DNA from 2 places in the Paenibacillus sp. FSL P4-0113 genome. Region 1 is predicted to be linked to the other one. Evidence: riboswitches for the same ligand, from Rfam matches in the RefSeq annotation. Region 1 holds a riboswitch; the other holds the start of a gene.

Region 1 (7,487 bases):
GTAATTTAACGCATGAAATTAAAGCGGCCTTGCAGGAGGACCCGCTGAATCGGACACTCGTGTTGAGCCGTATCTTTGGCTTGGGCGGCAAAGATTTTTATGCAGAAGATGCAGAGGCGTTCTTCCAGCTTGCAATCGAGGCGGCAGAGGCCGGACGAGTAGAGAAGCCCTTTGATTACTACGGAATTAATTCGGGTTCACCGGACAAGGTGATGCCGCAAGTTATGCAGCCGCCACGTGGTAATGATTACCGTACGGGTCTGATTCAGGTTACGCCGGACGAGGAGACCGGGAAGCTCAAGGTCAAGGTACCCCCTTTGCGGTCGTTGACAACCAAACCACGGCGTCTTTCACCAGGCCACGGAGCTTGTCCAGGATGTGGGGCATTGTCTGCGCTGGAACTGTTTTTCAAAGGTATTGAAGGGGATATTGTCGTGCTGTTCCAGACAGGCTGCGTATATGTGACGACGACAGGGTATCCATATACATCACACAAACAACCGATGATCCACAATCTTTTTCAAAACGGGGCCGCTACCCTTTCAGGAGCGCTGGAAGCTTACATGGAAATGAAACGGCGTAATGAAATTGAGATGTCGGACGATCCGACCTTTATCATGATTAGTGGTGACGGTGGGATGGATATTGGTATGGGTTCTGCGATTGGTGCGGCTCTGCGTAATCATAAGCTAATCATGCTGGAATATGATAACGAGGGGTACATGAATACAGGTTCACAGCAATCTTACTCCACTCCGCTCGGTCACATGACCAGTACGTCGGGTGTAGGTAAAATGCAAAAAGGAAAGCAAGGGCATCACAAGGATACCGTGCAAATCATGGCTGCTTGTAACATTCCGTATGCTTTTACCGCTGCTGAAAGTCATCCGCAGGATATGCTGCGTAAAGCAGCCAAGGCTCAATGGTATGCAAACAACGTGGGTACGGCCTATGGTAAAATCCTGTGCGCCTGTCCGCTGAATTGGAAATCCGAAGACAGACTGGGTACCAGCATTGTGGGCGCCGCAGTCGAGTCCTGTTTCTTTCCTTTGTACGAAATAGAGCAAGGCAGTACGACGATTACGTACAATCCGGAGGACAAAGGAAAACGAATTCCAGCTGCTGAATGGCTGAAATTAATGGGTAAAACGAAGCATCTTATTAAGGAGGAGGCTACGCTGGCGACCTTTGAACAGGAGATTGAGCGTCGCTGGACTATCCTGAAAAAGAAACATGAAATTTCAGAGCTATAATCCTGTTTTTTGCATAATCATCGATTAACATTGTTAGCCGCTGTTACTGTAGTGGCTCGATCAAGATTCTTTGCGCTTTTTGCGCAAAGAATCTTTTTTGTCGTTTATGGGTTGAAGCATAAAAAAACAGGTAATGATTTCCGATATAGGAGTGGAGGCCTATAAGAGGCACGTTAAAAAGTTTTCTTCTGAATTTTAAGATGCAATGAGGTGCAGGTAATGATTAAGCTGAATACAGTTGAAATAATCGAAATTATAAAGAAGCAAATCCCTAAGGTTATGAACATCAAGCCAGTGGAACTCAAGTTTACGGATGATTTTGGACGGACCTCGCTGGCAGCGACAGAACACAAATTTACGCTGACGAACCAGCATTATTCTGCCAAGGTGATGGATTGCGTGTTAGAAACACAAGTACGCCCCATTTTAATGTGCGAAATTATTTATTTTCTAAAATGCGAGTTTATTGACGGACATGTTGATGTACGACTGGATTATGAAGCATGTTCTGAGGAAGGGCGAGGACCGGTTGCTTCAGCCGTAATTACCTTTGATCATGCAACAGAGCTGGGAGTCGAGGAACTGGCCGATCTGATTGACTTGGCGCTTCATATGAACGATAAAACCTGGTTTGAAGAACTCTCCAGCCAATATGTCAAAACCAAAGCAGGAGCTTCTATTTGATAACTTGCTTTTTTTAGAGGTCGGTGCTAATATACGTAACAAGTTTAATGTTAATTCAATTAAATAAGAGCAAGATCCTTCGGGGCGGGGCGAAATTCCCCACCGGCGGTGATGACATGTTTGTGGATCGTTTTTGTGAGAAACAGCATGGCTTAGTCCGTGACCCGGATGCTGAATGATCAGCAGAAGGTGGACCTGGTGCAAATCCGGGACCGACAGTATAGTCTGGATGGGAGAAGGATACGAAGCGCATGTGCATGACGTGACATGTGCCGATTTTTAGCATACCCAATTGTGCGTACGGCTTATTTCGTTGTAGGACAGCATCGGGCGATAGCTTGCTTAAGCTTTCTTTTTGATGGGTGTTCTGAGCGTATTTGGCTGTATACTCAGTCATGCTTTCTATTGGCAAACCTATGATTTCATGTCGTCTTAAGATGCAAATGAACTGCGCTTGTATACTACAAATGTGACTCTCATCACCCCCATGACGGATTGAATCCGAACTGGGGGTTTTTTGCGCTTATAGCTGATGAATTAGGGATAAACTGAGATGTAGTGGAAAGGAGTGAAGGCATGTTTACCGGATTGGTCGAGGAAGTGGGTCGTATTCAAACCATTTCCAAAAGCGGTGAAGCGATGGTGCTGGGGATTTCGGGTTCCGTGGTGTTGGGCGATTTAAAAATAGGAGACAGTGTCTCAGTGAATGGCGTTTGCCTGACGGCGATACAGATCGGTACGAAAGACTTTAAGGTTGATGTGATGCCGGAAACCTTTCGTAGCACTAATCTGAAAGAGTTGAGATCCGGCAGCCGAGTCAATCTGGAGCGAGCGATGGCGGCGAGTGGAAGGTTCGGAGGACATATCGTGCAAGGACATGTGGACGGGACGGGAACGATTCGCGGGGTGACATCAGACCAGAATGCAGTGGTGTTCGAAATTGAGCCTAAAAATCAAACATTATTTAAATATATTCTTCTCAAAGGGTCAATCACAATTGATGGTATAAGCCTCACAGTCGCACAGCGTACGGGAGATACCTTTGCCGTATCCATTATTCCCCACACCTTATCCGAAACGGCCTTACAAGCCAAACGTGAGGGGGATACCGTCAATATCGAATGCGATATTTTGGGCAAATATGTAGAACAGCTTTTAAATTACAGAGGTGCAACGGAGGCGGAGAGAGTAGAAAAAGCTCCTCTCAGTTTGGACTATTTGGCGAAATACGGCTTTGCCTGATATTGAATGGTAAACCTGTTTAGGAGCATTCGTGGCACAAGACATAAGGAGGAAAGTGTTATGGATAGAGGTAGCCAAACAAGTGCAATGGCAAACGTCATAGAGCATGGTGAGTTGGAACATGACGAAGAGATTCGTTTGGATTCCATCGAAGAAGCGTTGGAGGACTTGAAAAACGGTAAGGTTGTCATTGTAGTGGATGATGAACAGCGCGAAAATGAAGGCGATTTTATCGCTTTGGCTGAAAAAGCGTCGCCTGAGGTCATTAATTTCATGATTACAGAAGGTCGCGGGTTGGTCTGTGTGCCGATCACACGACAAAGAGCCGAGGCCTTGGAATTGCATCCTATGGTAAAGCAAAATACAGATTTCCACGGTACTGCCTTTACGGTATCGGTAGATCATATGGAGACAACAACGGGGATTTCAGCGGCCGAGCGTTCCTTGACTGTACGCGCCTTGGCAGACGAAGCAGTCACAGGAAGTGATTTCCGCAAGCCTGGTCACATGTTCCCGCTGATTGCTCGCGATGGGGGTGTCTTGCAGCGTGCTGGTCACACGGAGGCGGCTGTTGATCTGGCTCGACTCAGTGGCTTCAAGCCTGCTGGAGTCATTTGTGAAATTATAAAGGAAGATGGCTCAATGGCCCGCCTGCCTGATCTGGCATTGGTCGCTAAGCGACATCAATTGAAGCTGATCAGTATTCAGGATTTGGTGGACTACCGTCGTCGTTTGTCATTGTAAATAATTTAAATTAAGAGAGGTTGATTAATTATGGCACGTTTTCTAGAAGGTAATCTTGTATCGAACGGTTTAAAATATGGTATTGTGGTGGGCAGATTTAATGAGTTTATTACGAGCAAGCTGTTAAGCGGTGCAATTGACGCACTTCAACGACATGGTGCACAGGAAGATGAAATTGATGTAGCCTGGGTTCCGGGTGCATTTGAAATTTCACTAATTGCGCAAAAAATGGCTGCAAGCGGCAAATATGATGCCGTAATTACGCTGGGTACGGTCATCCGTGGTTCTACTTCACATTATGATATCGTCTGCAATGAAGTGGCCAAGGGTGTGGCAGCGAGCAGCCTAAAAACGGGAGTACCTGTTATTTTTGGGGTAGTGACTACAGAAAACATTGAACAGGCTATTGAACGAGCAGGTACGAAGGCTGGTAATAAAGGTTGGGATTCAGCACTGGCTGCGATTGAAATGGCCAATCTCGGCAAGCAATTTTAATGATAGGAATAGCTGATAGAACGGTATAAACTGCAAGGGGAAAAAAGGGATTGGATTGTTAAGCAAGGCGATGACGTATATACTACAGAAAGAGGGATTGATAACGCAGAGCATAAGTGCTATAGGGAAAGGTATTGTTGAATGATGATTGGAGTAAGGCAGGGGGAAGCACATTGACAGTCGTAAACTACAAGCTGGAAACATTCGAGGGTCCGCTGGATCTACTGTTGCATCTGATTGATAAAGCCGAAATCGACATTCAGGATATCCCGATTAGCGATATTACTGATCAGTATATGGCTTTTTTGCACAGTATGCAGGAGCTGGAACTGGACATTACGAGCGAGTTTCTGGTGATGGCGGCGACGCTCTTATCCATTAAGAGTAAATTGTTGCTTCCCAAGCCACCTGTGATGGAATATGACGATTTGGATTTTTATGAGGAAGAGGATTATGATCCACGTGAGGAACTGGTCCGCAAGCTGGTGGAGTATCGTAAATATAAAGGGATTGCTCGCCATCTAAGTGAACGTGAGTGGGAGCGGAGTCTAATTTATGGCAAAGAGCCAGAAGATCTGAGTGCATTCCTGCCCACTGAACCCGTAAATCCGGTGCATGGGCTGCATGCAAGCGATTTGGTCGCAGCCTTTCAGCGTGCTTTGCGCAAAGCAGAACGACGTACGACGGTAACCCGTGTTCATCGGGACGAAATTTCAGTCAAGGACCGTATCCGGCAAGTTATCGGGGCTTTAGAGATGGTGGGGAATGGAGGACGGCTGCTGTTCTCCAAGCTGATGCATGAGGATATGTATCGGCATGAAGTGGTTGTGACCTTTTTGGCTATCCTTGAACTGATGAAAATGAAGCAAATTTTCTGTTATCAGGAGAAGCTTTTCGATGATATTGTAATGGAGTGGAGAGGGGATTTACGGGTTAATGGATTATCTGAAGCTGAAATCAATTATTGAGGGACTGCTGTTTCTAGCAGGAGAGGAAGGGTTGTCCACCAAGCAGATCGCCGACATTGTAGAGCAGCAGCAAGAGCTGGTTGAACAGTGCCTGGAAGATATGAAGCAGGACATGGAGCAGGGGGGAAGAGGCCTGCAACTTGTCCGTATTGCCGGTCATTATCAGCTTGCAACTTTATCCGAACATGCACCTTACTTTGAAAAGCTCGCATACTCTCCGGCACGTGCGTCACTGTCTCAAGCTGCTTTGGAGACGCTGGCCATTGTGGCCTACCGCCAGCCCATTACAAGAGTTGAAATCGAAGAGATTCGGGGGGTTAAATCCGAGCGGGCCATACATACACTGGTCAACAAGGAGCTCATTGAAGAGAAAGGTCGAGCTGAAGCCATCGGACGGCCGATATTGTACGGAACGACGAAATCATTTTTGGATTATTTCGGTCTGGGCTCTCTGGCAGATCTACCGCAACCGGAGCTGTTCGAGAATTCGGACAATTTGGAGGAAGAGACTCAATTATTGTTCGAGCGTCTGGAGAGTAGCCAGCCTGCGGCCAACGATCTAGATCTTGAATCCCAATAAAGTTGCTCCGGATCTTGCGGTTCACTTATGTAAAAGTTCAAACAGACAGCCAGTCCTCATATCGTTGGGGGCTGGCTGTTGGTATTTTAAGATGCATGATTTTCCGGCGAACGGTCATACTATTTTTGCCATGATATTCTATAGCAAAAAGGTAGGGAGGACACGCCAGTGTGGAAATGGATCAGTATCGCCATCATCGTCGTTATATTACTTGTACTGGCAGTTCTGCTCTCTCGTATTCGTTTGAAGCTGAATATTGCCAAACATGACAATGATGATCGGGCGCATCTAGAGATCAGATTTCTATACGGGATGATAAAAATGAATTACGATGTGCCGGCCATTCTCATAACAGGGTTGAAAAAGGGGCTTCTCTATCGGCTAGATCGCAACAAAAACATACATAAAACGGATGCTTCCGTGGATAGCGGTAATATTGATACAGTAAAAATCAAGCAATTTATACATGATATACGGGTTTTGCTCAAGGGAACGAAATCCTTTAATAAATGGTTGCGACATACATTGGCACATGTGACGATGTCCAAAATGGAATGGTCTACCAACATTAGTCTTGCTGACGCGGCATATACAGCTACCTCAACTGGTATTTTGTGGGGATTAAAAACAACCTTGATCGGTTATGCTTCAAGCTTTGTACGCATGGATTGTACCCCTAAGCTGTATGTTGTGCCCTATTGGGTGGATCGCTTGCGTTTTACCACCACTTTGAACTGTGAAGCAAACGTATCGCTCGGCTATTTAATGTTCTCCATGCTCATCTTATCTTACCGCATATGGCGCGTTCCGGGTGGACCGGAGGCATGGAAACGGGTTTTTTTCAAAAAAAATGCGGCGGATCATCAAGCTAACAATGAATGGTAAACAGTGGAGAGAGGTGAGACTCAATCCTTTCTGAACTATCGAATGACATACATATTTCCTTGAACCCCTGCGCACAATAGCGAAAGAAAAGGCAGTCTACGCTTGAGATAAGCAGAGGAGGAATAAATCATGTCAGATCACCCGATTCAAGGGCTCATGCAAACCGCAATGGAAAACATCAAAGCCATGGTAGACGTGAATACGATTGTAGGAGACGCAGTGGAAACACCCGATGGTTCTGTTATTTTGCCAATCAGTAAGGTGGGATTTGGTTTCGCTGCCGGGGGAAGTGATTTTAACGTAGACGAAGAGGCACTTCATACTTCCTCGGCGTCGGGTAATCATAGCGGGAAGGAAGGGCATCCTTTTGGAGGCGGTAGCGGTGGTGGTGTATCTATTCATCCCATTGCTTTTCTGGTTGTTGGCAAACAGGGGGCACAAATCGTTCCATTGGACAATCAAACGCATCTGATTGAGAAGCTCATTGACTCCACGCCATACCTGATTGATAAGGTTCAGTCTATCTTCCGGAATTCAGGCGGCGACTTGCAGACTCCCCCCCCACAGGTACCTGTAGATGTTGCTACGGATCACAGTAATTCTGGCCCGGCTTACTTGTAAAAGTTATTGAAATTA
Region 2 (7,487 bases), 3.9 Mb from region 1:
CCCAATCGCACTTTAAGATCGTCCATATCTTCACTTAAACATAATACGGCCATCACTTCTGAAGCCGAGGTAATCAGAAAACCACTTTCTCTCACTGCTCCATTACCTGACCCCAATCCGGTTACAATGTTTCGTAAACTCCGGTCGTTCATATCGACAGCGCGTTTCCACACAATCCGCTCGGGTTTCAACCGCAAAGCATTTCCATGAAATAAGTGGTTATCGATCATCGCTGCCAGCAAATTATGCGCTGCCGAAATCGCGTGAATATCACCTGTAAAATGGAGGTTAATGTCTTCTGCTGGAACAATCTGGGCTTGTCCTCCCCCAGTTGCTCCTCCTTTCATGCCGAAGCAAGGGCCAAGGGACGGCTCACGTAACGCAGCAACGGTTTTATGCCCCAGCGCATTCAGCGCCTGCGACAGTCCAATGGTGGTCAGCGTTTTGCCTTCTCCCGCTGGCGTGGGGTTCATCGCCGTAACCAGCACCAGCTTTCCATTCGGACGATCCTTTAACTGCTCCCACAGGGACGGGTTCAGCTTTGCTTTATATTTTCCATACGTCTCTAGATGTTCTTCTTCAATTCCTGCTTCTTTGGCTATATCAATAATCCTCTTCATCTTTCGTTATGTACCCCCCGTTTTATAAGTCTGACCGATGGTGTCAAACCCTGTATCGTTTTATTTTACCAAAGTGTGCCGCTTATTGCGCTATGATTCATTTCATCGCAAGCGTTGCTATCATGTGAGTTATAAAAAAAGAGCCTCCCCCGCCCGTATGGACTTTGGTGGATGCCCTTTTGATACGTCTCGTTTAACAAACAGCTCTCAAATTAACCTGCAAAGTTAGCAGCGTAATTTTCAGCAATAAATCCCTTAGAAATCAGGATAGATTGGGATTTCTTAGTAGCAGGGCCATAGCCTTGGGACAGCAGATCATTAATATGTAAGCGATTATAAATGAAGCAAAATACAAAATTGGACGCCCCACTCGTAAGGATCGATACCAGAAAAATAATAACAGCCCACTTCCAATCCCCTCTAAACAACGCAGGGAAAAAACCGAAAAAGAGCGTAGTCCATGAAAAACCTACTTTGCGTTCCTTGATCATTCCAGTTTTATTTCTTAATTTAATCTTCATTTACCCCTTACCTCTCTTTATATAGTCTTTTAGAACTATATTAGATTATATAGGACAGAGGGAATAAATGGAACTCATTTCGTAAAATCATAAATTTCTCAAATCCGCTCTAGTTTATAATGCTTTTCCAGCACTTCTTTAAAAACATCAACAGGGTACTTGTATTCAACAGTTTTGAAAACAATCCGGTTATTCCACTGGTTTTTTTCCAGCTCGCACCCATGCTCCATATCCAGTTCCTTCATAATAAATATAATCTCATCTAAGGTTACCAACACACTATGTCTATTCGTCGTAGTTGCCAGCATCTGCTCGCCTTCCTGTGTGTATGCCTTCACGATCTGCTCATCAAACCCTTCGCTGATCATTAATTCCTTCAAGGCTTGTATAAAAAGAGTCGGCAGGTTTTTGTACTGCGATTTTTTAATCCCAAACAGCGTGATGCTTAAGCGGGATATATCATGCATAAACACTATATTTTTTCTTCGATTCAGTAAAAATAAGCTGGCATGCCAACTATTTAAAGGCGGATAAATATCAACTTGAAGTGGTTCAGTCTCCCATTCCTTCAGCAGTTTTTGTGTTCCTCGTATGACAAACATCGTTGCTCTCCTTTATTGACGCTCCTGTACCGCAGCGTGATTCGACATACCTGATTTCTTGTATAAAGCATGTCACGTATATCATAACATCGTATTCCAAACACCGGATTATAAACTCTTTCAGTATAATAGAGGAAAGATATATTGCCAGACACAGCTGATTACGTAACTCCCTGGGACGATCCAGGGAGTTTCCATTTTTTCTTTGGATATTTTTTATGGAAATCCCCTCCACTGCTCTATATAATTCAGGTACAGTTCGTCACACGAGCTTAATCTAAAAATTAGGGGTGTTCCACACCTATGCCACAGCATATTTTACTTATTGAAGACGATCTATCCATTGCCGAAATGCTACTTAAAGCACTCACTAAGGAAGGATACAGCCTAACCACTGCCTATGACGGGGAAGAGGGGCTTCTTGCCTTTGAACGTCATACCTATGATCTGGTACTGGTGGATTTGATGATGCCGAAGGTGGACGGTATGGAGGTGATTCGACGAATTCGTACCCATAGCGCCGTCCCGATTCTGATTATGTCAGCCAAGGACAGCGACGTGGATAAAGCGCTTGGACTGGGCTTTGGGGCAGACGATTATATTGCCAAACCTTTTTCAATGCTGGAAATGACCGCTCGTATTCAGTCCGCGATCCGCAGATCTACTACATATGCCCGTCAGCAACAGCAGGAGGAACAGCCGCAAGCACAAGTTTTGACCTACGGCAGTCTGTGCATTGATTTTGATCATTTTACAGTCATACGCAATGAAAACGAAATTCAGCTAACAGCCAAAGAATCCGATATTTTGAAGCTGTTTGTAGCCAATCCAAACCGGGTATTTACAAAAGCACAATTATACGGATTTATTTGGAAGGACGATTATATGGGCGACGAGAACGTGATTAACGTCCATATTCGCCGCCTGCGTGAGAAAATTGAAGAAGATCCCTCTCATCCTGTCCACATTAAAACGCTATGGGGCATTGGCTACAAATGGGAGAATGGCTGATATGAACATCGAAAACATTTCTGAATGGATTGTCGGTCTCATCATGTCAGTCGTTATAGTATGGCTTTGGCGGGAGCGTATGGCCAATAAGCACAAAATAAGGGATATCCGAGCCCTACTAGAGCGAATAGTGACGGTGAATCATGCGGAAAAGCTGCTATATGTCACAGGTGACGTTGAACTGCAACGACTCATGACGGAAATTAATCGACTGCTGGACTTGAATCTCAGAGTGTCTGCAGATTACAACCGTAGCCAAATTGCTATGCGCAAAATGATTTCGAACATTTCACACGATCTCAAGACCCCGCTTACGGTTGTGCTTGGATATGCCGAGATGCTGGATGGCGATCTGACTATTTTGCCGGAAGAACGTATAAAGCTGCTATCCAAAATTCATCAAAAGACAAGCGAAGCGATTGAGTTGATCGGAAGCTTTTTTAATTTGGCGAAACTGGAAGCTAATGATACGGATATTCCGTTGACACGACTGGAAGTGGGAGAACTGTGCAGACGCAGCATTTTAGAGTTTTATGACCTGCTGACTGCACAGGGGTTTACTGTGCATATTGAGATCCCGGAGTACCCCATTCATGCCTTGGGGAACGAAGGAGCGATTGGGCGGGTGCTGAATAATCTGATCTCGAACGCCATTCGCTACGGGGCAGATGGACGGACGCTAGGCCTGACGCTGTCAGAACAGCAGGATACAGTGCGTATAGAGGTATGGGATCGTGGCAAAGGCATACAGGAATCTGAGCAAGATAAAGTTTTTGAACGTATGTACACACTGGAGGACTCCCGCAATAAGGCGGTACAAGGCAGCGGACTGGGCCTTACGATTGCCAAACGTCTGGTTGAAACGATGAACGGAGAAATTCAATTGACCAGTAGACCTTATGAGCGGACAGTCTTCTCTTTTACATTGAAGAAAATCAACTATTAATCGAACTCAACATACTCAACTTAATAAATTTGTAAGAATCACGAAAGAAAAATGAACATTTCGCCCTTTATCCTTGAATTATCAGCAGTATACGAAGGGAGAACACCCATGACTTACGTAATACGTACACATCAGTTGACCAAAGCCCTGAAGGGCAACGAAATTGTAGCAGGAGTCAGCATGAATGTGCGCAAGGGAGAAACCTATGGCTTTCTCGGCCCCAACGGGGCAGGCAAGACAACGATAATGAAAATGATTACGAATTTACTCAAGCCGACATCGGGTGAAATTGAATTATTCGGTGAAAAACTAACGCCAAAATCGTATCATCTGCTCGGACGGATGGGTTCGATTATTGAATACCCGATTTTTTATGACAGGCTGACGGCGCAGCAAAATCTGGAACTTCATTGTGAATACATGGGCTACTATAATAAGCAGGCTGTCCGAGATGCCCTAGAATTAGTGAACTTGCAGAATGCGGGTGACAAGTCGGTAAAAGACTTTTCACTGGGAATGAAACAGCGCCTCGGGATTGCCCGCGCTATTGCGACTAAGCCAGAGCTACTCATTTTGGATGAACCGATTAATGGTCTGGACCCAGTGGGAATCAAGGAAATCCGCCAATTATTCCACATGCTATGCAAGGAATATGGGATGACTCTGCTCGTGTCCAGTCATATTTTAGCGGAAATAGAGCAGATTGCGGATACGGTAGGCGTGATTAATCACGGAAGGCTGATTGAGGAAGTGTCGATGGAGCAGGTGCGGGAAACCAATACGGAATACATTGAATTTACGACCAACGATTGTAAAAAGGCGGCCTACGTCCTCTCCCATCATCTGAATCTGAATAATATAAGGGTGCTCAATGAACAGAGTATACGTATTTACGATTCAAATGTACCGCAGAAGCAAATTACGAAGACGCTCATTTTAAATGATATAGAAGTGGATTCCATTCATCAGAAAAGCAGTACGCTGGAAGACTACTTTTTGCGGCTGTTAAACGGAGGTGATCTTCATGCTTAAGTTGATGCAACTGGAGCTCAAAAAATTTCATCTGGCGGGTTATATCCGTTCAGCACTGATCGCCAATGCATGCATTCTTGGGCTGCTCTGTATCATCGCGCTGGACAGCCAAAGTACAGGAATACCCGAATTTACACAGTACACTCAGCTTCTCGATCTCATGGACATGCTGGTCAGAGCCACATTTATTGTGTTTGCCTCCGTTCTCCTGTGCCGCTTTATCGTAGGGGAATTTAAGTCCAAATCGATTACGATCCTGTTCATGTATCCGATTCACCGTCAGAAGCTGATGATCGCCAAGCTCTTGGTTGTGCTGCTGTTTACCTTCTTGTCTATTATTATTTCGGAAATAATCATTACGGCTGCTATTCATCTGCTCAACCAGTTTGTCTTGATTGTACCCGATAACCTTACTCTTTCGATACTGGGTCAACAATCAGCACGGACGCTGATCAATGCCGCTGCTGCCAGCTTTATGGGACTGGTTCCGCTGTATATGGGGATGCGAAGATACTCTGTACCTACTACCATTGTGACCTCAATCCTGATTGTAGCATTGCTTTTCTCTAATAATAACGGCGCTACACTTAGCTCCATAGCCCCCGTGCAAATAGGCTTCTCTATACTGGGAATGCTGGTGGCTTATGCGGCGATTCGACGCATTGAGTATAAGGATATTACTTCATAGTATGTAACTTAGTAAAACGCTTTCGAAAAATAGATGAAAATCATTGTTTGATATACACACATTTTTCACTGGACTTCATTCTAAAACAGGTATATCCTATAGGAGAAATTAAAAAACGGAATAAGGATCTTCGGGGTAGGGTGTGATTCCCAACCGGCGGTATGGCTCATGGAGCTAAGCCCGCGACTCTGTATCTGGCAACAGGATACGGACTGATTTGGTGAGATGCCAAAGCCGACGGTAAAGTCCGGATGGAAGAAGATCGAAATATCAACATGCCGCGAAGTGGATGAATGCTGCGTTATGGGTTTTGCAGTTGCAGTAACTTCATTTAACTTGCATAAAGCGGCAAGTTTATTTGATCAACCCCCGTCTTGCATGGCCTTTCGCCATGGACGGGGGTTTTTGTGCCACCGGTCCTGTATTCGCAAGGAGCTAATTGAGTATGAGTCAATCTTCTACTGTACTAACATCCAAAGGTTTTGATCATAGCTCCCACATGAAAAGCGGTTTTTGGCTGGTCGCAATTGGGGCAGCCTTGTGGGGCGCTGATCCGCTGTTTCGTATTATTTTGCTAAAATCATTTACTTCAACACAAATTGTACTAATGGAGCATGTGCTGCTCTTCCTCGCTCTGACACCGATGCTGTGGAAGCATCGTGAGGAACTCAAAGCGGTACGGCTTCGTCAAGTTTTCGCTATTTTGTTCGTCTCGTGGGGCGGCTCGGCTCTGGCCAGCGTGATTTTTACCATGGCGCTCAGCAACGGTGATCTGAATGCTGTACTCTTACTCCAGAAGCTTCAACCATTGGTCGCTATTATTCTGGCCCGCGTTATATTGAAGGAAATGCTGCCGCGTCATTTTGGATTATTAATTGTCGTCGCTCTGTTCGGGACGTATCTTCTGACCTTCGGTTGGTCGCTCCCCTTCGGGCATGTTCGTGATTTTGTCCAGGTCGGTAGTCTACTTGCACTGGGTGCAGCGGTTCTGTGGGGCGGTTCGACAGTCATGGGAAGCTACTTGCTTCGTTCAATGAAATATGAAACGGTAACCTCCCTCCGCTTCATGGTGGCGCTCCCTCTGCTAATTGTCCTCACCTCTGTAGAGCATGCGCCATGGAATATGCCTGCCGGTACATGGGCAGGCGCAGCTGTGATTATCAACTTGCTATTGCAGGCATTGCTTCCGGGTCTTCTTAGCTTATTGCTGTATTACAAAGGCTTAAGTACGACCAAAGCGTCTTATGCTACGATGGCAGAATTGAGCTTTCCCATGGTGGGTGTCGTGATTAATTGGATCGCATTTCAGCAAATCGTTACTGTAGCGCAATTGACTGGTTTTATGCTCATCTGGATTACGCTCTTTATGATTTCACGTCAGCAAAAAAATTAACAGTTCAATGTCCCCTTCATGACTCACCCAAGCCAAATTGTGAAGATGCTTTTGCATCTCCGATTTGGCTTTTTATGTGTTCGCATTAATATTAATCATAGTTCTTTAGACCTGTTTTTCAAAAAAAGTGTCTAAAATATGCTACTATTTCTCGTTTCCCAATGATTACATCTATAAAATTCGTCGGTTTATGTCGAATAAAACAATGTAGTGATCATCAGACACAGAGGAGCAAGAACTATGACTAAAACAAAACAAACAGTTCCGTGGTGGAACAGGTTTCTCAAGCAGTTTTATTTAATGAGGACAAGATTAATAATATCTTTTTTAGCTGTGTTATTGATTCCGAGCGTACTTATCGGGTACTTTTCTTATCAGGGAGCTACGACACAACTCAGTCAGCAAATGGGCGGTTCCGTATACACGAATCTGTATCTGATCCGGAGCAATGTCAATCAGTATGTAGCGCCTATTATGAAAGACCTGGACGTGCTTACCACTGAAATCAATTCTGATTCCATTGGTACCAACCAAGAGACCCTTCAGAAAAAGTTAGATGTTATCGTCAAGGCTCACCCCGAGCTAGATGCAGCGCTTCTCGGCAATGAGAAGGGGCAATACATACGTTCGCCGAAAAAACAGGAGTCCGATTATGATCCCAGGGAGAGAAAATG

Evidence for each region. Region 1 has a riboswitch for FMN ahead of ribE (riboflavin synthase). Riboswitches for the same ligand answer to the same signal wherever they lie in the genome.
Region 2: linked by a shared signal. The riboswitch ahead of MKX46_RS22100 (DMT family transporter) and the one ahead of ribE (riboflavin synthase) in region 1 are both predicted to bind FMN.

The regions. Positions count from the first base shown of each region.
Region 1 covers NZ_JBBPAZ010000001.1:1,192,500-1,199,986, reverse strand. The annotation lists gene MKX46_RS04760 (thiamine pyrophosphate-dependent enzyme) at 1-1,253, shown strand, start outside; gene MKX46_RS04755 (IDEAL domain-containing protein) at 1,473-1,937, shown strand; FMN riboswitch at 2,009-2,182, shown strand; gene ribE (riboflavin synthase) at 2,514-3,179, shown strand; gene ribB (3,4-dihydroxy-2-butanone-4-phosphate synthase) at 3,240-3,923, shown strand; gene ribH (6,7-dimethyl-8-ribityllumazine synthase) at 3,954-4,418, shown strand; gene MKX46_RS04735 (segregation and condensation protein A) at 4,592-5,386, shown strand; gene scpB (SMC-Scp complex subunit ScpB) at 5,355-5,966, shown strand; gene MKX46_RS04725 (DUF2953 domain-containing protein) at 6,135-6,851, shown strand; gene ytfJ (GerW family sporulation protein) at 6,981-7,472, shown strand.
Region 2 covers NZ_JBBPAZ010000001.1:5,066,685-5,074,171, reverse strand. The annotation lists gene MKX46_RS22135 (formate--tetrahydrofolate ligase) at 1-620, opposite strand, end outside; gene MKX46_RS22130 (hypothetical protein) at 833-1,141, opposite strand; gene MKX46_RS22125 (DUF6933 domain-containing protein) at 1,240-1,743, opposite strand; gene MKX46_RS22120 (response regulator transcription factor) at 2,047-2,754, shown strand; gene MKX46_RS22115 (sensor histidine kinase) at 2,756-3,700, shown strand; gene MKX46_RS22110 (ABC transporter ATP-binding protein) at 3,809-4,732, shown strand; gene MKX46_RS22105 (ABC transporter permease) at 4,725-5,420, shown strand; FMN riboswitch at 5,543-5,687, shown strand; gene MKX46_RS22100 (DMT family transporter) at 5,866-6,813, shown strand; gene MKX46_RS22095 (methyl-accepting chemotaxis protein) at 7,054-7,487, shown strand, end outside.